DNA from 3 places in the Rhizobium sp. 1399 genome. Region 1 is predicted to be linked to each of the others. Evidence: predicted binding sites of a transcription regulator. Region 1 holds the regulator's gene; each other region holds the start of a gene.
The links. Region 1 encodes LexA, which represses DNA repair genes until DNA is damaged. Its sites were predicted from a motif close to TGTTCNNNNTGTGTTCNG; they were not measured.
Positions count from the first base shown of each region.

Region 2: J2X71_RS04825 (2'-5' RNA ligase family protein) is a predicted target of LexA. The motif match lies at 2,293-2,310, and genes of this name have one in related genera.
Region 3: J2X71_RS27295 (putative DNA modification/repair radical SAM protein) is a predicted target of LexA. The motif match lies at 1,422-1,439, and genes of this name have one in related genera.

Region 1 is NZ_JAVDSU010000018.1:40,156-44,315, forward strand. It holds gene J2X71_RS34270 (ComEC/Rec2 family competence protein) at 1-1,222, shown strand, start outside; gene lexA (transcriptional repressor LexA) at 1,203-1,928, opposite strand; gene J2X71_RS34280 (VOC family protein) at 2,124-3,011, shown strand; gene kdsA (3-deoxy-8-phosphooctulonate synthase) at 3,008-3,856, shown strand; gene J2X71_RS34290 (methyl-accepting chemotaxis protein) at 3,870-4,160, opposite strand, start outside.
Region 2 is NZ_JAVDSU010000001.1:931,109-935,268, reverse strand. It holds gene J2X71_RS04835 (TIGR03364 family FAD-dependent oxidoreductase) at 1-375, opposite strand, end outside; gene J2X71_RS04830 (succinylglutamate desuccinylase/aspartoacylase family protein) at 480-1,541, opposite strand; gene J2X71_RS04825 (2'-5' RNA ligase family protein) at 1,612-2,082, opposite strand; gene J2X71_RS04820 (ParA family protein) at 2,396-3,115, opposite strand; gene J2X71_RS04815 (LysR family transcriptional regulator) at 3,451-4,160, opposite strand, start outside.
Region 3 is NZ_JAVDSU010000010.1:200,635-204,794, forward strand. It holds gene J2X71_RS27285 (glycosyltransferase family 4 protein) at 1-687, opposite strand, end outside; gene greA (transcription elongation factor GreA) at 719-1,195, opposite strand; gene J2X71_RS27295 (putative DNA modification/repair radical SAM protein) at 1,445-2,677, shown strand; gene J2X71_RS27300 (UdgX family uracil-DNA binding protein) at 2,677-4,122, shown strand; gene J2X71_RS27305 (DUF2235 domain-containing protein) at 4,145-4,160, opposite strand, start outside.

The DNA of each region.
Region 1 (4,160 bases):
CGTGGCGCTATCCGCTCTCGTGATCCTCGCGGTCTCGCCATCGGAGGTGCTGGGGCCGAGTTTCCAGATGTCCTTTGCCGCAACACTTGCACTGGTCGCCGGCTACGACCTCTGGAAGGGGCGGCCGATGCGGGAGAATGCCTTTGCCAAGCTGCCGATCATGAAGCCCTTCTTCATGGTTGGTGGCTTCTTCGGTGGCGTTTTCCTGACGTCGCTGATCGGTGGTTTCTCGACGGCGCTGTTTTCGATCGAGCATTTCCACCGGCTGACTGCCTATGGCCTGCCGGCAAATCTCGCGGCCATGCCGGTCATCACCTTCATCGTCATGCCGGCCGGGATGCTGGCAATGCTGCTGATGCCGTTTGGTCTGGACGGCTGGCTATGGCCGGTGGCAGGCTTCGGGCTTGATCTGGTGATCACCATCGCAAAGGCAGTAGCGGGGTGGGGCGGCAACATAGATGTAGGCCGCTTGCCCGGCTGGTATTTCCCGACCGCCGTTTTCGGATTTCTGCTGCTGACCCTGCTCAGAACCCGGCTGCGGCACATGGGAACGGCAATTGTCGCGGTCTCGACGCTCGCTGTTGTTCTTCTTCCATCGGAGGCGATGCCCGATATCGCTATCTCCGAAGATGGCGGCCTGGTCGCTATAGTCGATGGAGAGGCGATGGCTTCGAACCGTGAAAAGCCGCCCGCCTTCATCTTCGAACAATGGCAGAGGGCCCTTGCCGTCGAAGAGCATCAGAAGCCGGTTATGCTTCAAGCTGCCAAGGCGCCCACTGCGCCTGATGGTCAAAGACTGCAACTGTCACCCGACCAACAGAATGAAGCCAGAGAGGCAATGAGACAGGCAGTCGCCATTAGCCCGCCGTCACGCTTCTCCTGCCTGAAGGGCGCCTGGTGCACCACTTTGCTCGTCAATGGGAAGAAACTGACCGTCATCGAAAATGCTGCCTATCTCGGACCAGCCTGCGATACGGCCGACATTGTCGTGACCCCCGTCCGATTGCGCTTCGACCGCTGTCGTTCCGGCGCGCTGCTCTTTACCGGCGAGACGCTGCGCAAGACAGGTTCTGTCGAACTTCGATTCACCGATAAGGGAGTTGAGGTCGCAACCGCATTCGACACATTGGGGCGACCCTGGATGCGCCACCGCGCCTATGATTGGCGCAGTAACACATTCGCAGACGCCAATCTGTCACCGGTCAGTGATAGCGGCGAATGAGGCCGACGAGCTTGCCCTGGACCTTGACGCGATCCGGCGGAAAGATGCGGGTCTCGTAAGCAGGGTTTGCTGCCTCGAGCGCAATCGATGCGCCCTTGCGGCGGAAACGCTTGAGCGTTGCTTCCTCGTCATCGACGAGCGCGACGACGATATCACCCGGATTGGCTGTGCTGCCATTGCGGATGATGACCGTGTCGCCATCGAAGATGCCGGCTTCGATCATCGAGTCGCCGCGAACTTCCAGCGCATAATGTTCACCGGAGCCAAGCATATCGGCGGGAACGGTGATGTCATGCGTATTGTTCTGGATTGCCGAGATCGGAACACCGGCGGCGATGCGGCCCATGACAGGAACGGAGACCGCATTGCCGTTATCGGCAGCGGGTGCTGGCTTCGCCGAGGCAGGAGGCGCCACGGGCTGGGGCTTGCCGAGGCTGCCCTCGATGACGCTCGGTGAAAAGCCGCGCCGAGGCTGCAGGCTTGGGCTGTAGGCTTCCGGCAGTTTGATGACTTCGAGCGCGCGCGCCCGGTTCGGAAGCCGGCGAATGAAGCCGCGTTCTTCGAGCGCCGTGATCAGCCGGTGAATACCGGATTTCGAGGCCAGATCCAGTGCGTCCTTCATCTCGTCGAAAGACGGTGGAACGCCTGACTCCTTCATCCTTTCATGAATGAAAAGAAGGAGTTCCTGTTGTTTGCGCGTGAGCATGGCGTCTCCCCAGTCTTGAAACAAATCCAGAACGGACACTATATGTTCCATATGTGTTCCGCAAGTAGCTAAATTTTCGTAAAACTTCTGTTCAATCTGTCGAGAATTTGATTTTTATCGCCCTTAGGCCTGTCTGGCCTTGTTTCACGAGACCTGCTGAAGCACATCTCCTTGTCACTGCTGGGAGAAGAACCGATGAGCCAAGACACGCTTCCGATCGATCATCTCGTTTTGCCGGTTACCGATATCGACCTAGCCCGCGAAAGGCTGGGCAAGCTGGGCTTTACCGTCGCGCCTGATGCCCGCCATCCCTTCGGCACGGAGAATGCCTGTGTTTTCTTTGCCGACAAAACCTATATCGAGCCGCTCGGTGTCGCGAGCGTCGAGGAGAGCGAGGTGACGGCACGTGAGGGCAATGTCTTCACGGCTCGCGATCAGGCTTTCCGCTTCCGCTGCGGCAGCGAGGGACTGTCCGCCATCGCCTTCGCCACCGCGGATGCAAAGCACGAACATGCTCGATTCGTGAAGGGCAGCATCAGTGCCGGTTCTGTGCTGCAGTTCGAACGCCCTGTGAAAATGCCGGATGGCACGGAGAGCATTGCCGGCTTCCGGCTCGCCTTCGCTGCCGACCTCCGGGCACCGGATTTCTTTCTCTTCGCTGTCGAGCGCATCAACCCGCTTCCTGCCGACCGCAACGTGCTGGAGACCCACGCCAATGGCGTGACAGGCATTGCCGAGATCGCGCTCGCAGCCCCCGAGCCGACAGCCTTCGGCGACTTCGTTCGCTCGGCGGCAAAAGCCGCTTCTGCTGGCGATACGAGTTTCGGGCTGGAGGTGCTTACCGGAAACGCAAAGATCAGCCTGATGACCCCGCAGGGGCTGGAGGCCTATTTCGATCTGGCGACGCCGGATATCGATCGCGGCCTGCGCGGCCGGGCAATCCTCTTTGCGGTTGGCGATCTGGCCGTGACAGAAGCGCATTTGGCTGCTAACGGGGTGACCTATACACGCAAGGGCAACCGTATTCTGGTGAAGCCCGCGCCCGGTCAGGGCGTGCTCTTCGCTTTCGAGGAAACATCATGAGCTCTACTACGAACTCCGTTGTGACGGTCGGCGAAGGCGCCGGCAAGGTCACCTTCTCCAATGCTGCACGTCTGTCGCTGATTGCCGGCGCTTGCGAAATGGAAAGTCGCGACCATGCGTTCATGGTTGCCGGCACGTTGAAGGAACTGTGCACCAAGCTCGGCATCGGGCTCGTCTATAAGACCTCGTTCGACAAGGCGAACCGCTCTTCCCTGTCGAGCAAACGCGGTGTCGGCCTTGAGAAGGGGCTGGAGGTTTTTGCCGATCTAAAGAAGGAACTCGGCATTCCGGTTCTGACCGACATCCACACTGAAGAACAGTGCGCTGAAGTGGGCAAGGTTGTCGACATCCTGCAGATACCGGCCTTCCTGTCTCGTCAGACGGATCTCCTGGTGGCTGCGGCAAAGACCGGCCGCGTTATCAACGTCAAGAAGGGCCAGTTCCTGGCGCCCTGGGACATGAAGAACGTGCTCGGCAAGCTCAATCAGAGCGGCAATCCGAACATCTTGCTGTGCGAGCGCGGCGCTTCCTTCGGTTATAATACGCTGGTCTCCGACATGCGTTCCCTGCCGATCATGGCAGCAACCGGCGCCCCCGTTATTTTCGACGCCACGCATTCAGTCCAGCAGCCCGGCGGGCAGGGGGGAACCTCCGGCGGAGAGCGGCAGTTCGTGGAGACGCTGGCCCGTGCAGCCGTGGCCGTCGGCGTCGCCGGGGTCTTTATCGAAACCCATCAGGATCCGGATAACGCGCCCTGCGACGGGCCGAACATGGTCTATCTCAAGGACATGCCACGGCTTCTCGAGAAGCTTCTCGCCTTCGACGCGATCGCCAAGGCCGCCTGAACGACAGGCAGCATCAGGCTGCCGCGCGGGGCGGGCGCCTTTCCTCCAATGCGAAGCGGGAGAGCATGCGCCCGAGATGGGACGCCTCGTTGCCGAGTTCCTGGCAGGCGGCGTTCGTCTCCTCGACCATCGCCGCATTCTGCTGTGTCACCTGATCCATACGGTTGACGGCAGCGTTGACCTCGACGAGCGCGACCGACTGTTCCGAAGACGAGCGCACGATCGCTTCGATTAGTGCCGTCACCTGCAGCACCTGGCGGTCGATATCGCCGAGTGCCTCGCCGGTGCGGTTGACAAGTGCCAC
Region 2 (4,160 bases), on a different contig from region 1:
TGCCGGCACAAGCCGCCGTGCCTCCTCGATCGTCAGTCTTTCGCAGCCTTCGCCCATCTCTGTGCGCAGGAAGGCGTCGATCACGGCTTCGGATTCGTCGAGCCTTGCGGCAAGGAGCAGCCCGCGCTGCAGGACGTCGACGCCTGCGTCATCGACAATATCGGCCCAGATATCGCGTGCCCGGCGTGCCTTGTCCCAGCAGTCGCCGGCCTGCTGGCCGGTCACCGTCACAAAGCCGAAATTGCGCACCGAGGCGCCATTTGCCTGTGCGTCGCGGTCAACAACGACGACCCGTTTGCCGCGCTTTGCCGCCGCCAGCGCATGCGCCAGCCCGACAATTCCCGCGCCGACGATCGCAATGTCGTAATGCGGCATGAAAGCTCCTTCGCAACATGTCTGCAACGGCTTGGCGGATTTTCTTGAAGCCTGTGTGACAGTTGCCCGGAGCCTTACATCCGCGTGTGGAAAAGAACGCTGGTTCAGTCTTCCAGCGTGCCGGCCTTTCGCGTTGCCTTGCTCGGCTTGTCGGCGGCAATCTTCATCAGGTCACCGCGCCGGCGCACCAGCCGGTCGGAAGTGCGGGTAAGAAATAGCCCGTCCTGCGGCGCCCGGATGTCGATATCGCCCTCGGCAAAACCGGGCCGGGTGACGATCGTCGCCAGAAGCTCTCCTTCCGAGACACGCTCGCCGATATTGCGGTGGAAGAGCACGGTACCGCCCTGCGGCGCACGCACGATCTCGACATTGTCGAGCGGCACGGCTGGTCCGGAGAAGGTCTTGTCTCCGGCTGCCCCGCCGTTGACAACACCGCGCCCGATCAGGAACTGCAGCAGGCCTTCGGCATCTTTCTCGGCCATATCGGGATAGACTTCGCGGCGACCGCGCAGTTCCACCGTCACCGAAAGCTTGCCCGGAAGCTTGGCCTTGCGCTCGCCCGGCACCTCATATTTCCAGGCAAAACCGACGGCTTCCTCGAAGGCGGAGCTTTCGCCATCCGAAAGCAGCACCGCTTCCATGTCGAGCGCATTGGCAAGGTCCGCTGCTTCCGGCCAGAAGGCTTCGTCGATATAGGCATATTGCAGCGATTCATCATCGCAATGCAGATCGAGCACCAGATCGGCTCCGAGCGCCATATGAATCAGCTCTCGCTTCAATCGATCCGTAGCCGGATAATAATCAAGACCGTCAAGCAACTCCTCCCGGTCGCGAACCGAGATCAGCGGGAAGTCCCGATTGAAATTGGTCCGCGATCCCAAATCGAACCGGCCCTGCAGCTCGCCGAAATGCGATTGCGCCGCCCCGATCGGATTTGCCTGCGGCACGAGCGTGATATCGCCGGCGATCCGTCCTTCGTTTTCGGCTTGCCTGAGTTGAAGGCAGAGAAAATGCGCAAGCGCGGTTCCCGGCAGTTCATTGGAATGCAATGCGGCCTGGATATAGACCTTGGGCGCCGCCGGATCGCTTCCCTTGAAACGCATGACGGGCAACCGCCATTCGATGCCGGGCGTATCGCCCGGGATGATGATCTCTGAAAGGTCCACTGTCTTGCTCCGCATGTACATATTGAGTGGGGAGTTTTATGCGAATCCCCACCCGCGGTGCAAGCGCAGCTCAGCCGAGCAGAGGCCAGCGGTTGATGACGTGATGCTCGCTCTTCCCGTAGATGCTGTGGATCAACAGGAACTCCTGGACTGTCCAGCGTACGGGTCGGTCAAGCTTTTCAGGCAGAACAGTCTTGCGATCATAGAGCATTGTCATGTGCGGCGTCAGATGTCCGCCGACATTATAGGGTAGTCCAGCCTCGTAGAGACCTTCTTGAATTTGGTTGCGAAGATCCAGCAGGCCTTCGTTTTCTTGCCTGCCGCAGATGACGAAGGCTTGCGGCTGGCCGGGGTGCTTGAAGCTCATGGCTTCGTCGAGCACAATTTCGAACGGCTGGGCACGCACTGCCGCGGCAACTTGTTCAGCGCCGAACACGATATCATCCGGGAGCCGACGGTAGGCGCCGATGCCGTTCAGCGTGACATGAAGCACTGCGTTCGGCCGCGAGGGTCCGGTCAGAGCATGTCTATTGCGATACACTTGCGCGATGTCCAGCGCCTCGGATGCAGCTTCGATGGTTGGGCGAAGCGCGAAGAAAATCCTGTCGTGAAATTCCCCGCCAAGATTGGATTTCTTCTGGGGGCCTGCGCTATTCGGATCGAGTGGAAAATGAGGCATTTGAACTACGGACTACATCGCCCGCCTCCTTGTTTCGACAAGGAGGAGCATACCAAGATTGGCATTTCAGTCAAGAACAAAACATGAACAAAGAGCTTTGTGAGGATATTCAAAACAGAAACGGCTACCTTTGCGGCAGCCGTTTGCTGGCGTCAATCAAGCGCTGAGGAATGCCTTACGCGGCGTTCTTAAGGACCTCAGCCGCCTTTTTGGAAGACTTGGCGCGGGCTGCTTTCGGCGGTGCGAGACGAAGAACATCGTCTGCCAACAAGCGGGCATTGTCTTGCGCCTTGTCGAGATTGCTGACACGGGCAGGATCCATGGTATAGAGGCTGCCGCCTGAAACGAACATGTCGCGATAGGCGGCGCGCTCGATCAGCGCCGTGTCGATGACATTGACATGCTGCTTTGCGAGCAGACCCTTGACCGCCAGCAATGCACGCGTGGTGATGATCGAACTGATGCGCGTCAGCACGACCGAATGCGGGATGCGGATATCATGCTGGGCAGCAAGCTGCTTCATGATCTCAAGCACCTGCGCGCCGCCGACGGCGTCCATGGCGCAGCCCTGCACCGGAACCATTACATGATCGGAAAAGCCGATGGCCTTCGCCATCAGCGGGCTCAGACCGGCTGGCAAGTCGATAACGATATAACCGCCGCGCTTCTTGAGGTCCTTGATCTGCTGTTCGATCGTATCTTCGCTGACACCGGAGATGACGGCGAATTCGGCTGCGTCACCGGTCAGACGGTGCCAGCGGCTGGCCCACTGCTGGGGATCGGCATCCAGAACGGAAACGCGATGGCCACGGCGAGCCAGTTCTGTGGCAAGAACGAGAGCGACCGTCGTCTTGCCGGCCCCTCCTTTCGTATTGGCAAATGTAATGATTGGCATCGATTACCTCGGGTTGATGAGTTGGCGGCAGTCATCCCTCGGAGAGACGCGTCTCGGGCTTTAAGGAACCGCGACTTTCGCAGTGATGAGATGAAAAGGTCAAACAGCAACCTTGCGTGGCGCTGTTTAGCCATGCCGTCTGAGGTTGATTTTTTTGGGTGCAATCATTGAGGGGCGGGCAATAGGTCAGCCGCGCCTCCAGCCTGCCAAAAAGACCGTCAGCGATGGTGAAATCCGTCGCCGTCGGCAGTGTGCCCTCGCGTCGGTTGCGATACGGCGTAACATTCGCGGATTGAACGACGCCGCTTCAAGCGTCGCCGGCGACCCGCCGCGCGTCAGTCGCGCGATAGGGACAGCCCGGCGAGAAGCGAAGCGTACGCGGCAAGCCTGCGGGATACGAACTCCGTGAAGAGCCGCACGCGCTTCGTCTTGCGTGTCTCCCCCTGTGTGAGAAGGAAGAGCGTTCCGTACATGTGCAGGTCGGTACCCGGCACCCTCACCAGTAGCGGGTCGGCATCTCCGACGAAGCACGGCAGTGTCGTGATCCCGAGCCCCTGCCGTACAGCAACGATCTGCGCCTCGCCGTCCGTGGTCCTGAACGGAACCTCCGTGGTGCGAACCTCACCCTCGCTGGCCCAATCCGGAATTCCATGAATGCTTATAACGATCCACCGGATGGGATCAGGCGCGCCTGCACGCCACGCGGCTAGCAGATCGCGGGACATATAGATACCGCCGAATATATCCGGTCCCTTCAGGCCATGGAGATTGAGCGGCAGAGTTTTGCGGTCGTAGACGACGCGGATCGCGACGTCGGCTTCTCGGTTGGTCAGATTTACCAGCTCGCCGGACGATAAGATTTCCATCTCGATGTCCGGATACAGACGCGCGAAATCGGAGAAGTCCGGCATGAGCAGGTGTGTCGCGAGGGGCGGTGCCAGTGTCACGCGCAGAAGCCCACGCACGCTCTGGTCGCGGCCAAAGACGCGCGTCTCCAACTGGTGCGACGACGCCTCCATCTGGTCAGCGAGCTCGAGGACCTCCT
Region 3 (4,160 bases), on a different contig from region 1:
GCGGTCGGTCAGGCCGGCTGCGGCGATATCGGTTTTCAGCTTGTCGGCGAATGCAGTGTGTTCCGGGGTGACGCGACCGGAAATCACGGCCGTCCAATCCGGATGTCGCGGCAGCAGCGCGATCATCGCCTGCACGAAAAGATCGGTGCCTTTCTGATGTCGCACGCGGCCGAAGCAGCCAATGAGATAGCGGCCGGGCAGGCCGGTGGCAGCGATCGTGTCGACAGACCCTTCGGGGGGATGGAAGAGCGTGAGATCGACGCCGTGCTGGATGACCGTGTGCGGCACCTTGAGGAAGGAGCCGGAGCGGCTGCTGGTGGCGATGACAGCATCCATCTGGCGGATCAGCCAGCGCGTATAGGAGGTGTGGCGGCGCTGGGCGGCCGAGGTGAAGACGAGCTTCAGCGGCATGCGCAGCACCTGCCGCATGAAGATGCCGGCCGCCATCTCATTGTTGCGGCGCGCGTGCCAGACCCGGTGACGCCGTCCCGCGGGCGGACGCCAGAGGCCAGCAAGCTGCGGCCATTTCAGGCGCGGAAGTTCTGGCGGAAGGCCGGGGCCGAGAGCCGCGATCCTGATCCCCAGCCGGATCTGGCAGGGGATAAGCTGGACGATCGTCGACGTGACGCCGGAGAGCCGGCGTTTCAGGTTGGGCGCGATGATCTCGACGTCACTGATATCCGGCACTGGCTGCTCTTGAAGAGGGAGGCGCGGGCGATCAGCCCCAGGAAACGGAGAGGATTTCGTAGGCCTTCGAACCGCCGGGAGCGTTGACTTCGATGGAGTCGCCGACTTCCTTGCCGATCAGCGCGCGGGCGATCGGGGAGGAGATCGAGATACGGCCTTGCTTCACGTCGGCTTCCTGATCGCCGACGATCTGGTAGGTCTTTTCCTCTTCGGTGTCCTCGTCGACGAGCTTCACCTTGGCGCCGAACTTGATCTTGTCGCCCGACATCTTGGAGAGATCGATGACTTCGGCGCGCGCCGTCAGGTCTTCGAGCTCGGCGACGCGGCCCTCATTGTGGCTCTGCGCTTCCTTGGCGGCATGGTACTCGGCATTTTCGGAAAGGTCGCCATGGGCGCGTGCTTCCGCGATTGCCTCGATGATTCGCGGGCGCTCCTCCTGCTGGCGCCAGCGCAGTTCTTCCTGCAGCTTGACGAAACCACCCTGTGTCATCGGTACCTTATCAACCATTTTTTCGTCCTTCTCTCCCCGCATCTGCAGTTCTCGCAGACACAAAAGAAAACAGGTCCCGAAGGGAACTTCGGAACCGTGCTACAATCTTAGTTCGTTGCTTATAGCAGATCGGCACGCGCGATTTCCATAAAATTCTTACCGAAGCTTTCCGCTTCCCGCAGAAGTGCCTGCTTTTGAAGGGAAGTTGGATGGAGGCTCATTTCTTAGTCTTGATTTTGCCGCCGTGAACATTTAGTGAACATTGCGATGAAGAAATCGCTTAAAGAACGGTTGGCGATCCTCTCCGATGCCGCCAAATATGATGCTTCCTGCGCCTCCAGCGGCACAGTCAAACGGGATTCGGCTGCCTCTGGAGGGCTCGGCTCCACCGAAGGCTCGGCCATTTGCCATGCCTATGCGCCGGATGGGCGATGCATCTCGCTTCTGAAGATCCTGCTCACCAATTTCTGCATCTATGATTGCGCCTATTGCATCAACCGCTCGTCCAGCAATGTCGAGCGCGCCCGCTTCACACCGGAAGAAGTGGTCTGGCTGACGCTGGAATTCTACCGGCGCAACTATATCGAGGGATTGTTTCTCTCCTCCGGCATCATCCGCTCGTCCGACCACACGATGGAGGAAATGGTGCGCATCGTGCGGGAGTTGCGGGTCACGCATCAATTTCGCGGCTACATCCATCTGAAATCCATTCCGGAGGCCTCCGCGCATCTGATCGAGGAGGCGGGGCTCTATGCCGATCGCCTGTCGCTCAATATCGAACTGCCAACCGATAGCGGCATCAACCGTTTTGCGCCGGAGAAGAAGCCGGCCAGTATCCGCCGGTCGATGGGCGATCTCAGGCTGAAGATCGAGGCTGCGGAAGAGCCGACGCTGCAGACCAAGAGGCGCAAGCGCTTCGTACCGGCCGGCCAGAGTACACAGATGATTGTCGGCGCCGACGGCGCCAATGATGCGACGATCCTATCGACCAGCGGCCAGCTCTACAGCAGCTATGGTCTCAAACGCGTCTATTATTCCGCCTTCAGCCCGATCCCCGACAGTTCGAAGAACCTGCCGCTCATCAAGCCGCCGCTGATGCGCGAGCACCGGCTCTATCAGGCGGACTGGCTCTATCGTTTCTATGGTTTCGGCATCGACGAAATCACCTCGACACAGCAGGGCGGCATGCTGGATCTCAATCTCGATCCCAAGCTCGCCTGGGCACTCGGCCATCGCGAGGACTTCCCCGTCGATGTCAACCGCGCCGATCGCGAGAAGCTGCTGCGTGTGCCGGGCCTCGGCACCAAGACGGTAAAGGCGATCCTGACTGAGCGGCGGCAACGCCGTCTGCGGCTTGAAGACTTGCCGCGGCTCGGCGTGTCGATCCGCAAGGTGCAGGCCTTCATCACTGCCGAGGGCTGGACGCCGCATCGTCTTGTCGACCGGCCGGACTTGCGCGCGATGTTCGAGCCAAAACCCGAACAGTTGTCGCTGCTATGATGCGCCGGGTGGTTCTGGAGGGTAGGGGCAATTTCGAGGAATGGCGCAAGGCCGCTCGCGCCTTTGCCGCAGCTGGGATTCTGCCAGAAGAGATCGACTGGCATGAAAAGAGCAGCGAACCGGGCTTTGCCTTCCAGCGTGACGCCTTGCCGCCTGATCCTCCTGCCGACGCCAAGCCGATGAGCGTTTCGCCGGCTTTCATGGCGTTAGCCGAGGCCGTGATCTGCCATAGCGATGCCAGGCGTTTTTCGCTGCTCTATAGCCTGCTCTGGCGATTGCAGGAAAACCGGAACCTGCTGGATCTGGCGTCCGATGAAGAGGTGTCGCGTGCTCTGCTGATGCAGAAGAGCCTGCATCGCGACGCCCACAAGATGACGGCCTTCGTGCGCTTCAAGGAGGTGGCGGCACCTGCCGGCGGGCGGCGAAAATTCATAGCCTGGTTCGAGCCGGATCATTATATCGTCGCGCGCAAGGCGCCCTTCTTCCAACGCCGCTTCACCGACATGGACTGGCTGATCGCGACGCCGAAGGGTTCGGCTGCCTGGGACGGCGAGCGGCTGACGACAAGCAATGTGGCCTGCGAGAAGCCTGACATCAGTGACGCGACCGATGATCTCTGGCGCATCTATTATGCCAGCATCTTCAATCCGGCGCGGCTGAAGGTGAAGGCCATGCAGGCAGAGATGCCGAAGAAATACTGGAAGAACCTGCCGGAAGCCGATCTCATCCCTGGCCTGATCGCCGAGGCCGAAGCAAAAGTGCTCGCCATGGCCGAGCGCGAGGCGACCATGCCGCTTCCCTATCACAATAAGATCCAGGAGGCGGCAGCCCGCATGCCGGCCCCGCAGATGGCCCCTGCGGGAACGCTGGAGGCATTGCGCGAGGCCGCCGCCGTCTGCAGCCAATGCCCGCTGCATGCGAAGGCGACGCAGACCGTCTTCGGCGAAGGGCCAGATGATGCCGAGATCATGTTCGTCGGCGAGCAACCAGGCGATCAGGAGGATCTCGCAGGTCGACCCTTTGTCGGGCCGGCGGGTAAGGTTTTCGACGAAGCGATCGCGCAGGCCGGCATCGATCGGTCGAGGCTCTATGTCACCAATGCCGTCAAGCATTTCAAATACGAGCCGCGTGGCAAGCGGCGTATCCACCAGAAGCCCAATCTCGGCGAGGTGCAGCATTGCCGCTGGTGGCTGAAGCTGGAACTCGATCTCGTAAAGCCGAAATTGATCGTGGCGATGGGCGCGACGGCGCTCTATTCGCTGACCGGCGAAAAGCGGAAGCTGGAGGATCTGCGCGGACGCCCGATCGCGATGGAGGAGGGGCGGTTGCTCTTCGTCACGGTGCATCCCTCCTATCTGCTGCGAATTCCGGACGAGGAGAGGAGGGCACAAGAGCTGACCCGCTTCCGGCAAGATATGAATCTGATCAAGGGCCTGGCTGCGTGAATGCAGAATTCGATTCAATGCGTCAGGGGACGAAGACG